One region of the Cellvibrio japonicus Ueda107 genome, then DNA from elsewhere that is predicted to be linked to it. Evidence: predicted binding sites of a transcription regulator. Region 1 holds the regulator's gene; each other region holds the start of a gene.
The links. The regulator sigma-54, encoded in region 1, starts transcription at its own class of promoters, with help from an activator protein. The targets are predictions, from matches to a motif close to TGGCACANNNNTTGCNNT.
Positions count from the first base shown of each region.

Region 2: the regulator sigma-54 is predicted to act here: its motif matches at 2,025-2,042, upstream of atzF (allophanate hydrolase).
Region 3: the regulator sigma-54 is predicted to act here: its motif matches at 1,967-1,984, upstream of CJA_RS01160 (choice-of-anchor A family protein).

Region 1 is NC_010995.1:3,289,908-3,294,142, reverse strand. It holds gene rapZ (RNase adapter RapZ) at 1-609, opposite strand, end outside; gene ptsN (PTS IIA-like nitrogen regulatory protein PtsN) at 621-1,067, opposite strand; gene hpf (ribosome hibernation-promoting factor, HPF/YfiA family) at 1,145-1,435, opposite strand; gene CJA_RS13545 (RNA polymerase factor sigma-54) at 1,559-3,187, opposite strand; gene lptB (LPS export ABC transporter ATP-binding protein) at 3,428-4,153, opposite strand; gene lptA (lipopolysaccharide transport periplasmic protein LptA) at 4,158-4,235, opposite strand, start outside.
Region 2 is NC_010995.1:1,454,688-1,458,922, forward strand. It holds gene uca (urea carboxylase) at 1-56, opposite strand, end outside; gene atzF (allophanate hydrolase) at 174-1,979, opposite strand; gene CJA_RS06105 (Fic family protein) at 2,311-3,678, shown strand; gene CJA_RS06110 (deoxyguanosinetriphosphate triphosphohydrolase) at 3,696-4,235, shown strand, end outside.
Region 3 is NC_010995.1:302,495-306,729, forward strand. It holds gene tsaA (tRNA (N6-threonylcarbamoyladenosine(37)-N6)-methyltransferase TrmO) at 1-327, opposite strand, end outside; gene CJA_RS01155 (glycoside hydrolase family 26 protein) at 489-1,748, shown strand; gene CJA_RS01160 (choice-of-anchor A family protein) at 2,028-2,936, shown strand; gene rpiA (ribose-5-phosphate isomerase RpiA) at 2,992-3,669, opposite strand; gene ilvA (threonine ammonia-lyase, biosynthetic) at 3,797-4,235, shown strand, end outside.

The DNA.
Region 1 (4,235 bases):
GGTCTGGGGGCGGAGGTGTGGCTTCCAATGGGGATTGGGCAGGCAGCGGGCATCGAAGACCAGGTCGGCATTAACCGGGGTGCCGTGTTTAAACCCAAAGGATTCAAACAGGATTGCCATGGTGGCTTCGGTTCGCCCCACCACCCGATCCTTAACCAGATCGCGCAATTCATGCAGGTTGAGGTGGCTGGTATCAATTGTTTGGTCGGCCGCATCGCGGATGGGTTCGAGCAGGTTTTGCTCCAGCGCTATAGCTTCTTCAAGGCTGGTGCTCTTGTCGCTTAACGGGTGTTTACGACGGGTTTCACTAAAGCGCTGGATGAGAACGGAAGGATGGGAGTCCAGGTAGATTGTGTGAAAGGGCAGATGGGCCTCTTTCAAGGTGGATACCATCTTGGGAAAGAGACTCAAATCCTGCCAGGCATTACGCACATCAATGCCTATGGCAAACTTTTGCGCCTGATCCTTGTGGATTTCAATCTGTGCAACCAGTGCGGGTAGCAGGCTAACAGGCAGGTTATCGATGCAGTTGAACCCCACATCCTCAAGGACATGGAGCGCTGTCGTTTTTCCCGATCCGGATAGACCGCTGACAATCACTAGGTGCATGTTGGACTCGCTTAGCTGATTGCGGCTTCATACAGATCCTGGTCGCTGGCGGCTGCGCGCAATTTATCGCGGTATTCCGCTTTGTTGAGCGCATTAACCAGGGATGACAGGGTCTGCAAATGTTCGTCATGGGCCTCTTCGGGCACCAGCATGGCAAACAGGATATCGACGGGCTGTGAATCTATTGCGTCAAAGTCGACTGGCTCGGTCAACGTGATCAGGGCACCAACGGTTCCCTGACAGTTTTCCACCCGGCAGTGGGGAATGGCAATGCCATAACCTATGCCGGTTGAGCCCAGGCGCTCACGTGCGATAAGGCGGCGAAATAAGTCTTCCGCATCAATATGGGTGACATCCTGGGCGATGGTGTTGGCCAACAGTTCCAGGGCTCGTTTCTTGCTGCCCCCCTCAACGCGGCAAAGCGTGCGTTTGGGGCTGATTAACGCTTGAATTTCCATAGGGTTACTGTCGTCGTATCTTCTCTTGTCGTTAAGCCCCGGCTCAGGTGCTCCGAGGCTGATTGGGTTGGTGTGGCTTAACGGTGGCTGCGCAACTTTTCTTTATGCTTGATCAACTGCCGATCCAGTTTGTCAGCCAGTGCATCAATAGCTGCGTATAAGTCTTCATGGGTCGCATCAGCAAACAAGTCTTTGCCGCTGACATGAACTGTGGCTTCTGCCTTTTGAATCAGTTTATCCACCGAGAGGATGACATGGGTATTGGTTATACGATCATGGTGATGACTGAGTCTTTCCAATTTGTTATTGACGTAATCCCTGAGCGATTCAGTAACTTCCAGATGGTGGCCACTGATAGTTATTTGCATAAGTACATCCTCTCGTTTCACGCGGACTGGTAAAAAATGACAGTTGATTCAGCAGTTGCAACTGATAACAACCTGTTGGTGCGTCCCGGCGTTCGCCATCTGTCCTGGGTATTGGGCCTGGATTTACAGGCTTTTGCGTTCATTGGATGGCGGAATATTGAGCGATTCACGGTACTTGGCGATAGTGCGCCTGGCAACCTGGATACCCTGTTCTGCCAGCAATTCGGTAATCTTGCTGTCGCTCAGGGGTTTTTTCGGATTCTCTGCGCTCACCAGCTTTTTGATGATGGCGCGTATGGCTGTCGATGAACACTCGCCGCCACTGTCTGTACTGACATGACTCGAAAAAAAGTACTTGAGTTCAAAAATCCCCTGGGGGGTATGCATGTATTTTTGCGTAGTTACCCGTGAAATAGTCGATTCGTGCATGCCGACAATTTCTGCAATATCGTGCAATACCAGGGGTTTCATGGCTTCGGGGCCATACTCGAGAAAGCCGCGCTGTTTTTCCACAATACAGCTGGCTACCTTGAGCAGGGTTTCGTTGCGGCTCTGTAAGCTTTTGAGAAACCAGCGGGCTTCCTGCAAATTATCCTTGAGGAAGGTGTTGTCGCTGCTGGAGTCAGCGCGACGCACCATAGAGGCGTAGTCTGAATTGATGCGCAAACGTGGCGCTATGTCGGGATTGAGCTCCACAATCCAGCGACTGTCACGTTTTTCCACAAAGACATCAGGCACTACATATTCAGTATCGCCGCTGGCAATAATGTCACCCGGACGCGGGTTGAGCCCCTGGATAAGTGTTACCGCCTGGCTGAGTTCTGCCTCCTTGAGCTTGGTGCGACGCATCAATTGGCGATAATCGCGGCTACCCAGGAGTGGCAGGTATTGCTTAACAATCAGTTTGGCGGGCTCCAGAAAAGGGGTTTGTGGATCAAATTGCTGGAGTTGTACCAACAGGCATTCGGACAGGTTTTGGCTGCATACACCGCAGGGATCAAATTGCTGCAGACGGTGTTGTACGGCGACCACTTCATCTTCTTCAAGCTCTTCAAGCTCTGCTGCCAGTCCATCATAGATCTCGTGGATGCTGATAGAGAGCATACCACTGGGCTCTACTGCGTCGATAATTGCCATGGCAACCAGGCGATCGCGGTCAGACATGGGGGTCAGGTTCAGTTGCCAGGTGAGGTGGTCATAAATCGAATCGGTTGTGGCGCGACGGCTCTCAAAATCGTTGTCTTCGTTATCGTAGTTACTGGAGCTGCTGCTGGAGGAGGCCTGGTAAACATCGTCCCAACTGGTATCTACCGGTAAATCAGCAGGGATGGAGTCTGACCAGTCCCCGGCGCTATCGCCAAAACTGTCGGCGTCAAAGTCCGATTCTGCCGCGGCTTCAAAGCCTTCTCCATTGCTACTGGCGTAATCATTTGATTCGCTGCTGGAATAACTGTCAGTGCTGGTACTGGAAGTGTAATTGTCGCTCAGCTGGTCTGTGGTGTTTGCTGCTGGATCTGCGGCGACCTCAAGGGTTCGCTCGTAATCACTGGTATCCGGTTCGCCAGTGTCGTAGTTGGTTTCATTGCCACCCTCGTAGTTTTCCTCCAATTCCAGCATGGGGTTGGAGTCCAGTGCTTCCTGGATTTCCTGTTGCAAGTCCAGCGTGGAAAGCTGCAATAGGCGAATGGCCTGTTGCAACTGCGGGGTCATGGTGAGTTGCTGACCGAGCTTTAATTGGAGTGATTGCTTCATTATGGGGGCAACAAAACCTGTTCAGGGTGAAACCGGGGTGGTGTCCTGGGTAGACACCGGATGTACGCAGGTATGGATAGATAAAACGCCAACCTTCTTTTAGTGGAGTTTAGACAGGCTTTGATTCCCAATCAATAAGCCTTAGCAATCTTTGTGCCTAATGATTAAAAATTAAGAATTGTCAAGTTGTTGCGGTCGCAGAAATCGCTATGTTTCCGGTTGTAGCACCCTGGGTGGTGGTTAGATACGGAAATGCTCACCCAGATAAACCTCTCGTACCCTGGGGTGTGCAAGCACTGTCTCCGGCTGGCCGGAGGCAATAATGTGACCTTCACTCACGATATAAGCAGTTTCACAGATATCCAGGGTTTCACGCACATTATGGTCAGTAATTAATACGCCAATTCCGCGATCCTTGAGGTGGCGAACAATTTCCTTAATGTCGCTTACGGAGATCGGGTCTACACCGGCAAAGGGTTCATCCAGCAAGATGAATTGTGGGTCGGTCGCCAGGGCGCGGGCGATTTCCACGCGGCGACGCTCGCCTCCGGATAGGGACATACCCAGGCTGTTGCGAATGTGGGTGATATGGAATTCACCCAAGAGGGATTCGAGTTTTTCCAGACGCTGCTTGCGGTCGAGATCCTTGCGGGTTTCAAGGATAGCCATGATGTTATCGGCGACAGACAGCTTGCGAAAAATCGATGCCTCTTGTGGCAGGTAGCCAATGCCGGCACGTGCGCGCCCGTGAATCGGCAAAGGAGTGATATCCAGATCGTCAATCAGTACGCGTCCTTTATCTGCCGGTACCAGACCCGCAATCATGTAAAAACAGGTTGTTTTACCCGCACCGTTAGGGCCGAGTAAACCGACAATGGTACCGCTATCGACGGTCATGGACACATCGACAACGACAGTGCGTTTTTTATAGCTCTTGGCAAGGTTCTGGGCGTGCAATCTGGGCATGGGGTCAGTGCTTGGCTTCGGTTTTGGGCGGAATATAGATATCGACACGAGCGCCATCAATTTGCTTGGCTTTCATGACTTC
Region 2 (4,235 bases), 1.8 Mb from region 1:
TTAGCGATACGCACCGCGATCTCACCGCGGTTGGCAATCAGTACGGTCTTTAGCATGGTGGTTCTCCGACTCTAATGTGTGTTGCCTTGGGCATGCTGTATCTGTCGTGATGCGTGATAAGGCGAATCAATATCTAAAAAACGAACTTGTTTTTGAGTAGCACTGGTGTATCGCTATTTTTTTAAGGAGGCGATATAGGCTCGCCATCCACCCAGGCGGGTAATTTCTGTTGCGCCTTCTATTGCTGCGCCTTCACAAATAAATCCCTTTACCTCGCGCCCGTCTTTCAGGGTGAGTGTGCCTATCCCCAACGGGGCGGGAATGAGTGCGACAAAACTGCCGAAGTGCTGCAGGGGCACATCCCATAGCTCCACAATAATTTCGGCTCCTTTAACGGCTTGGTCGGCACCGCTTGTGCGAATTAATCCGGGCTTGGGTGGGGTGGTATTGGGGAGTGCAAATAAACGGTAATGGCTGGCAGTAAATGTACTTTCCACAAACAGCGCCTTGCGCTCTTGCAGTTGTACATTGAGCGGCATACCGGTGAGGTGGGCACCGACAACTGCCAGGCGCACATAGCCGGCAGGTGTATGGTTGCGCGGGTTAATTGCCGGCGCTTTGCGATCGGTAGCACCCAGGGGCAGGTTCAGGCTGGCGTGCCAGCGGCGGCCAAAGTCCACCAGCGCATCGTCCTGCCAGGCGGGAGCGATCAGGGTGATACCAAAGGGCAGTCCATCGCTGCGCATACCCGCAGGTACTGCCAGGGCCGAACAATCGGCCAGGTTGACGAAATTGGTGTAGGTACCCAGTTGGCTGTTAACTCCGACCGGGTCAGTTTCTACCTGGGCGATGGTGGGATGGCGCGGCGCAGTAGGCACCAGCAGTGCATCGATATCCTGCATCAGGGTTTGGATAACGCGCGCGAAGTCGGCGCGGCGATATTCCGCGCGATACGTATCGGTAGCGGAAAAGTTCGCCGCGTTTTCGATAATGCCGCGCACGACGGGATTCATATCGGCAGCATGGTCGCGCATAAATTCCGCGACCGCCGCGTGGCGCTCGGCCACCCAGGGGCCACCGTAGAGCAGTTGGGCGAGGGTGAACATGGGTGTGAAGTCCAGTTCTACCAGTTCAACACCGAAAGCCTGTAATTTTTGCAGGGTGGTTTGCCAGGCTGCTTCGGCGGCACTGTCGCCATACCAATCCGGCTTGGCAGGAATGGCAACACGTGGTGTTGCAGGGAAGTAGTGAGCGGGTTCCGGTTGCTGGCGCGAGTAGCCATCGGCCTGGTCAAAGCCCTGCAGCAACTGTGCTACCAGGTTTGCATCATCCACTGTCAGCGCAAATATCGATACGCAATCCAGGCTGCGGCAGGCGGGGACAACGCCCTGGGTACTGAAGCGGCCCTTAGTCGGTTTAAGGCCCACTACATTATTAAAGCCGGCGGGAACACGGCCGGAGCCGGCGGTGTCCGTACCCAGGCTAAAGGGCACCAGCCCTTGGGCGACACTGGTAGCGGAACCGGAACTGGAACCGCCGGAGACATACTCTGCCTTAAAAGAATTGGGCACAGCGCCGTAAGGCGAGCGCGTGCCCACAAGGCCAGTAGCAAACTGGTCGAGGTTGGTCTTGCCCAGGACGATGGCCCCTGCGGCCTTCAGGCGCGCTACGCTGGTTGCGTCTGCAGAGGGAATGTAAGTAAAGGCCGGGCAAGCCGCTGTAGTCGGAATACCGGCGACATCAATATTGTCTTTAACGGCGAAAGGCACGCCATAGAGGGGCAGGGCGTTGGCATCGCCCAGCTGGCTTAACGCATCCAGTTGCTGATTCAGCTCGCTGGCAGACAGCACATAAATCCAGGTGGGGTCAGCGGGGGTAATCTGGGCGCGCAATGCCTGCAGTGCGGCGCGGGGTTCGATGGATTGGCTGCGATAGGCTTCAAGCCATTCAGTAATTGTCCAGCCGTGGGTCAGATTCATGGTTATTCCTGCACTCGAAATACAATCTTGGATACAAGTTTGTATTCAGCAGAAACTGTGCCAATTGCAATTGGCTCTCCGAAAGAGGCTGGGGGATATGCACAAAATGCTTGATATTCAATGGGTTAAATGATGTAGAAAAATAGGGTGACGCATTTTTTGCCGCAAAAATCTTCCAGTTTTTATGCGCTGAATTTGTGCGTATGAGGTTGGTATGGGAGTCAGGATGGTGCGGAGGATAGTTGTTTTCATATCTCAATTATTTGAAATATTGAGATATATAAGGTGATGCTCTATGATGTTTCAAAATTTCATGTTTTTGAGATGAAGTATGATTAAGCGACCGCCTTCAAGTGACCAATTACCTAAAAGTGCCTGGGCATGGATTAGTGAGTATCAACCCGAGCGGCGATTGGAATATTTGGATTTCTATACGGTTGTCGATAGCAAAGGGCGTTATCTGCCATTTGATGAGTTTCGCCATCGGATACCTAAGGGGTTGGCAGTGGATATCGCCTGGGCCTTAACAAAAGAAGCGAGATCCCGGACGCGTCAATGGATTTTGGGGCTGGGAGAGCCTGCAAGGTTCTGTTATTACAATGACATTCCGGCTATTCAAAAAACAAAGACACTCGTTGATCAAGCGACTACAACTGCCGCGTTAGCGTGGGCCAACAGGAAAATAGGGGAAGAGCAAAACTTCTCCTATATGCTTGAGGATTTGATAGAGGATGAAGCAATCAGCAGCAGTCAATTGGAAGGTGCTGCCACGACGACCCTTGTTGCCAGGGAAATGATAAAAAGAAGGCGTGAGCCACGCACTATGGACGAACGCATGATTCTTGGTAATTTTAGAATGATGCGGTATGTGTGGGATAAAAGATCATTGCCTTTAACAACTGAGCTTATCCGGGAGTTACACGCTATTGGCGTGGCAGGGATAGATGACGAAAAATACCGGCCTGGTATTTTTCGCTCTGCTGATAATGTTGTTGTTGAGGATAGCGATGGCAATATTGTACACCAGCCACCCATATGGACGGGACTTGAGGATAGGTTGAATAGGTTATGTCATTGGGTAAATACGGATCACGATGAAATAGAAAGCCAAAACTATATTCATCCCTTGATCAAAGCAATATCGATACATTTTGCTATAGGTTATGAGCACCCATTTAACGATGGCAATGGCAGGGTTGCGCGCGCGTTGTTTTATTGGTTTTTGTTTAAAAAAGATTATGGGGCATTCCGTTATATATCCATTAGCAACCTTCTTAAGGAAGCGGCTACCCAATATGGAAAATCTTATCTCTATACTGAAACCGATGAGATGGATTTAACGTATTTTGTTGATTATCAATGTTCTGTGATCATGAGAGCGATAGCCGCATTCAAGGGTCATTGCCAGAGAACCATTGAGGATATTGAACGATTTAATAAATGGCTGTTTAACGCAGGTATTTATGCAAAACTGACTGAAAAGCAAAAAATTGTCTTTCAGGTGGCTAAAGGTAATAGCAATAGTATCTTTACGGCCAGGTATGTCGAGGAGCGTTTGGGGTGCTCTTATAATACGGCTGCCTCGGTGCTCAACGGCCTGGTCGACTTGGAACTGTTTGAGAAACGTAAGGATGGAAAAGAGTGGGTTTACCGCCTGCGCAGTAAAAACGATATTCAAAATAGCTGGACTGCCAGCTGATCCAAAGGAATTTAGTCATGGCTATGAACTGGAACCAACTTCTCTGTGCTGACCGCCTGGGCAATCGGGTGGCCAAGCATGAAGAGGGGCGCTCGCCGTTTCACTCGGATCACGACAAAATTGTGTTCTCCGGTGCCTTTCGCCGCCTGGCGCGCAAGACCCAGGTGCACCCGCTGGCCACGAATGACCATATCCACAATCGCATGACCCACAGCCTGGAGGTTGCCTGTGTCGGGCGTACCCTGGGGATTCGGGTTGGGCAGGCGCTGAAAGACAAGGGGGATTTACCCGCGTTTATCTGGCCGACAGACATCGGCGATATTGTGCAGGCGACCTGCCTGGCCCATGACATCGGCAATCCACCGTTTGGCCATACCGGTGAAGATGCGATTCGCAACTGGTTCCAAAAAGAGGGCGCTGCCTTCCTGCGCGACCTTTCACCCTCAGAGCAGGACGATATTCGCGTCTTTGAAGGTAATGCCCAGGGCCTGCGGGTATTAACCACTTCGGAGTATCACCAGTACCATGATGGTATGCGCTTGACTTACGCCACCCTG
Region 3 (4,235 bases), 1.6 Mb from region 1:
CCAGTCGTGCAGCCGCACCACCGACAAGCCGATAGGCGAGGGGCGCGTTGGCGAGCGGGTGGCAAATACGCCCAGGGTTTTGTTGCCGCCCAGGCGCGGCGGTTTCACCCTGGCTTTCCAATCCTCGCGCCGGTTGGCGTGAAACACAAATTCCACCCACAGGTGGCTGGTGCCTTCCAGCCCTGCCAGCGCATCCGGGTCATCGTAGGGCGGTAGCAATTCTATTTCCCCTCGGGCCAGTGGCGCCAGGCCGGGTTGGCGCGGTATGCCGAACTTTTCCTTGAAACAGGAATGGACAATACCTATGGCGGGGAAGGTGAAATTCATACGCAGTGGGTTGGGAACTGGATGCTGGAGGCACGCAAGGCTATCAGTTTGGCCCGGCTTTACCTAGCTTGACGGCGCAATTACCTGGCGATGAAGGAAATTCCTGTTAAGATGCCCGATTTGTAAACGGTTACATTCATAACAATATCCAGGAGACACCCATGTCCACATCCTCCATTTCCCTGTCGTTGATGGCCGCCCTGATGCTCAGTGCTGGCCTGTTGTTGGGGTGTAGCGAGAAGCCTGCAGAATCTGCGGCTGCGGTAGCTGATTCCGCCACAACCACCGCTCCCCAGTCGGGTAAACCGGAGACGGCGCTACCTGCCCTGATTGATACCCAGGCAACCGCCGAAACCCGGGCGCTCTATCGCAACCTCGCCAAACTGCGCTACAAGCACCTGTTGTTTGGGCACGAGGACAGCCTGGCCTATGGCGTCCATTGGGAGGGTGATATGGATCGCTCGGATGTGCGCGACGTGACGGGCGCCAACCCGGCGGTGTATGGCTGGGAGCTCGGCGGCCTGGAATTGGGACACACCGCCAATCTGGATGCGGTTAACTTTGAAAAGATGCAGCACTGGATCAAGGCTGGCTACAGCCGTGGCGGTGTCATCACCATCAGCTGGCATGTATTCAACCCTGTGTCGGGCGGCAATTCCTGGGACAAAACCCCGGCAGTGCACGAGCTGATTCCCGGTGGTGCCCGGCATGCAACCCTCAAAGCCTACCTGGATACCTTTGTTGCCTTCAATGAGGGCTTGGCCGATGTAGATGCGCAGGGGAACAAGCACTACCCACCGATTATTTTCCGCCCCTGGCACGAGCATAACGGCGACTGGTTCTGGTGGGGCAAGGGCCACGCCAGCGAGCAGGATTACATTGCCCTCTGGCGTTTTACCGTGCACTACCTGCGCGATGAGAAAAAACTGCGCAACCTGATTTACGCCTATTCGCCTGATCGCAGCCGTATCGATATGGCCAATTTCGAGGCCGGTTATCTGTACGGCTATCCCGGTGATGCCTATGTCGACATTATTGGCCTGGATAATTACTGGGATGTGGGGCACGAAGCCAATACCGCCAGTGCCGATGAGCAGAAGGCGGCGCTGACCGCCAGCCTCAAGCAGTTGGTACAGATCGCACGCAGCAAAGGCAAAATCGCCGCCCTGACCGAGACGGGCAATAATCGCCTGACCATCGATAACTTCTGGACCGAGCGTTTGCTGGGGCCGATTAGCGCTGACGCCGATGCCAGCGAGATCGCCTATGTCATGGTGTGGCGCAATGCCAACCTGGCGCGCGAAAAAAGCGAGCAGTTCTTCGCGCCCTTCCCTGGCCAGGCCACTGCCGATGACTTCAAGCGTTTTTACCAAAGTGAGGTTGTCTTGTTTGAGGATGAGCTGCCGCCCTTGTATCGCTAACGGCAATACCCGCCTGTTGGCCCTGCCTGAAGGCCATCCGAAGATGGCTCTCAGGCAATAAGGGCGTTAGCAATTGCCCCGTGATTAATACGGAATAGTTATTAGCTGTAAAAATGTCATCGCTGTCATCTTATAAGTGTCGGCAAAATTGACAGATTTATGTGATATGTATCGCATGTCTTTTGGTGAATGGTTGATACCAAACGAAAATTTATAACAGGTATATTTTTTGCTTTCATGGGGCCGACAACACGACGCTAATCCATTAAGGACATCACCATGGGTTTTTATAAAAATGCTTTGATCTCGGCAGGCTTGCTCTCCTGCTCCCTTTGGGCTTCAGCCGGGCCACTCACAGACTACAGCCTGATCGTTTTTGAGGATCTCTCCCCCTCTGGCTCACTCCATGTACACGGTCGCACGTTTATTGGCGGTGACCTCAATGGCTCCAGCCCGGAATTTGCCAATGCCCTGGACAAGTCGCTGACCCTGGACACCGTAGAGGTTGCCGGTGACCTGAATGCGTCCGGTTGGCTCAAGGTGAATGCCGGTGCCCTGGCCTACGGCGGTGCCAATAACCTCAGTGGGGTTAACTGTAACGGCAATGCGTATGGTGGCAGTGCATCCTGCCTGCACCAGGTCTCCGGCCTGGATGACAAGGCGGCATCGCTCTACGACACCCTGAAAGGCGAGTCCATTTACTACGCCGGCCTGGCTGCTACCGGTAATGTGGGTGGCGGTTTGTTCTCCTACGCCGGTGTCGATGACCTGGCGGTCTTCGAGATCAGCGGTGCCGACCTGTTTAACAGCAACTGGGCTTTGGATTTGGGCGCTGCCAGCTATGGGATTATCAACGTATCCGGTGTAAACCTGTCCAACAGCGGTGCTACCAACCTCAACAGTGGCTTTGGCAACTACACCAATATCCTGTGGAATTTCTACGAGGCGGATACCCTGAATGTGGGTAACCAATGGAAGGGGTCGGTGCTGGCAGTGGATGCAGTAGTCAGTACCTGGAATGATTTCGAGGGTTCCCTGGCGGCCAAATCCTATGTGGGCTATGGCCAGGTGCATAACTTCCCCTGGGGTTACACACCGCCAGAAATAGAACTGCCGGAGCCTTCTGTACTGCTGCTGTTGCTGTCCGGTTTGGGCTTGCTCGGCTGGCGCCGCGCCAGGTCAGCCTGAGCGTTTCGCCAATAAAAAACGGGGCCAGATAATGGCCCCGTTTTTTTATCAGCGCTTACTGCGGCCTGATAACCTTCACACCCTCTTTAGTGCCCAGCAGTAATACGTCAGCGGGCTTGATGGCAAACAGGCCATTGGCAACCACACCGGTGATCTGGTTGATTTTGGTTTCCAGCTCGACCGGGTTCAGTATCTGCAGATTGTGCACGTCCAGGATCACATTGCCATTGTCGGTGATAACCCCTTCGCGGTACACCGGGGCGCCGCCCAGCTTGACCAGTTCGCGCGCGACAAAGGAGCGCGCCATGGGAATCACTTCGACGGGCAGGGGAAATCTGCCCAGGATATCCACCCATTTGCTCTCATCGGCGATACAGACAAACTCGCGCGCTACGGCGCAGACGATCTTTTCGCGCGTCAGCGCTGCACCGCCGCCCTTGATCAGGTGCAGGTTGGGGTTGCTCTCGTCGGCACCGTCCACGTACACCAGCAGTTCACTCACGGCGTTGCAGTCCAGCACCTCGATCCCGAGTGTCTGCAAGCGCTGGGCAGAGGCATCGGAGCTGGCTACGGCGGCGGCGAAGTCGTACTTAAGCTCACCCAGCATATCGATAAAAAAATTGGCGGTAGAGCCTGTACCTATACCAAGTACGGCATCGGGGGTCAGCTTGGGTTTGATGTATTCAATCGCGGCGCGCGCCACGGCGTGTTTGAGTTGATCTTGTGGGCTCATGGTTGTCTCTGTTGTGCCGATAAAACTTGCACCATTATACGGATTTTCGTCGTGCCAGCCTCCGCCAAATTGGGTACACTGCGGACTCTTTTTATCCCTCTGCCGTGATTGCCATACCCGACCTCCTATGCCTGAGACCTACATAAAACGCATCCTCAATGCCCGCATCTACGACCTGGCTATCGAAACCCCACTGGACGAAGCGCGCCTGTTATCCCAGCGCACAGGCAACACTGTGTTGCTCAAGCGTGAGGATTTGCAGCCGGTGTTTTCCTTCAAGCTGCGCGGTGCCTATAACAAATTGCAGCAACTGAGCGAAGAAGAGCGCAGTCGCGGTGTGATTTGCGCCTCTGCCGGTAACCATGCCCAGGGGGTTGCCCTGGGCTCCCAGCATTTGGGGATCAAGGCAACGATTGTGATGCCGCGCACGACACCGGCTATCAAGGTGGATGCGGTCAAGGCGCGCGGTGCCAAGGTGGTATTGCACGGCGACAGTTATGACGAAGCCTCGGCCCATGCCAAAAAGCTGGTAGAGGAAAAGGGGCTGACCTACATACACCCGTTCG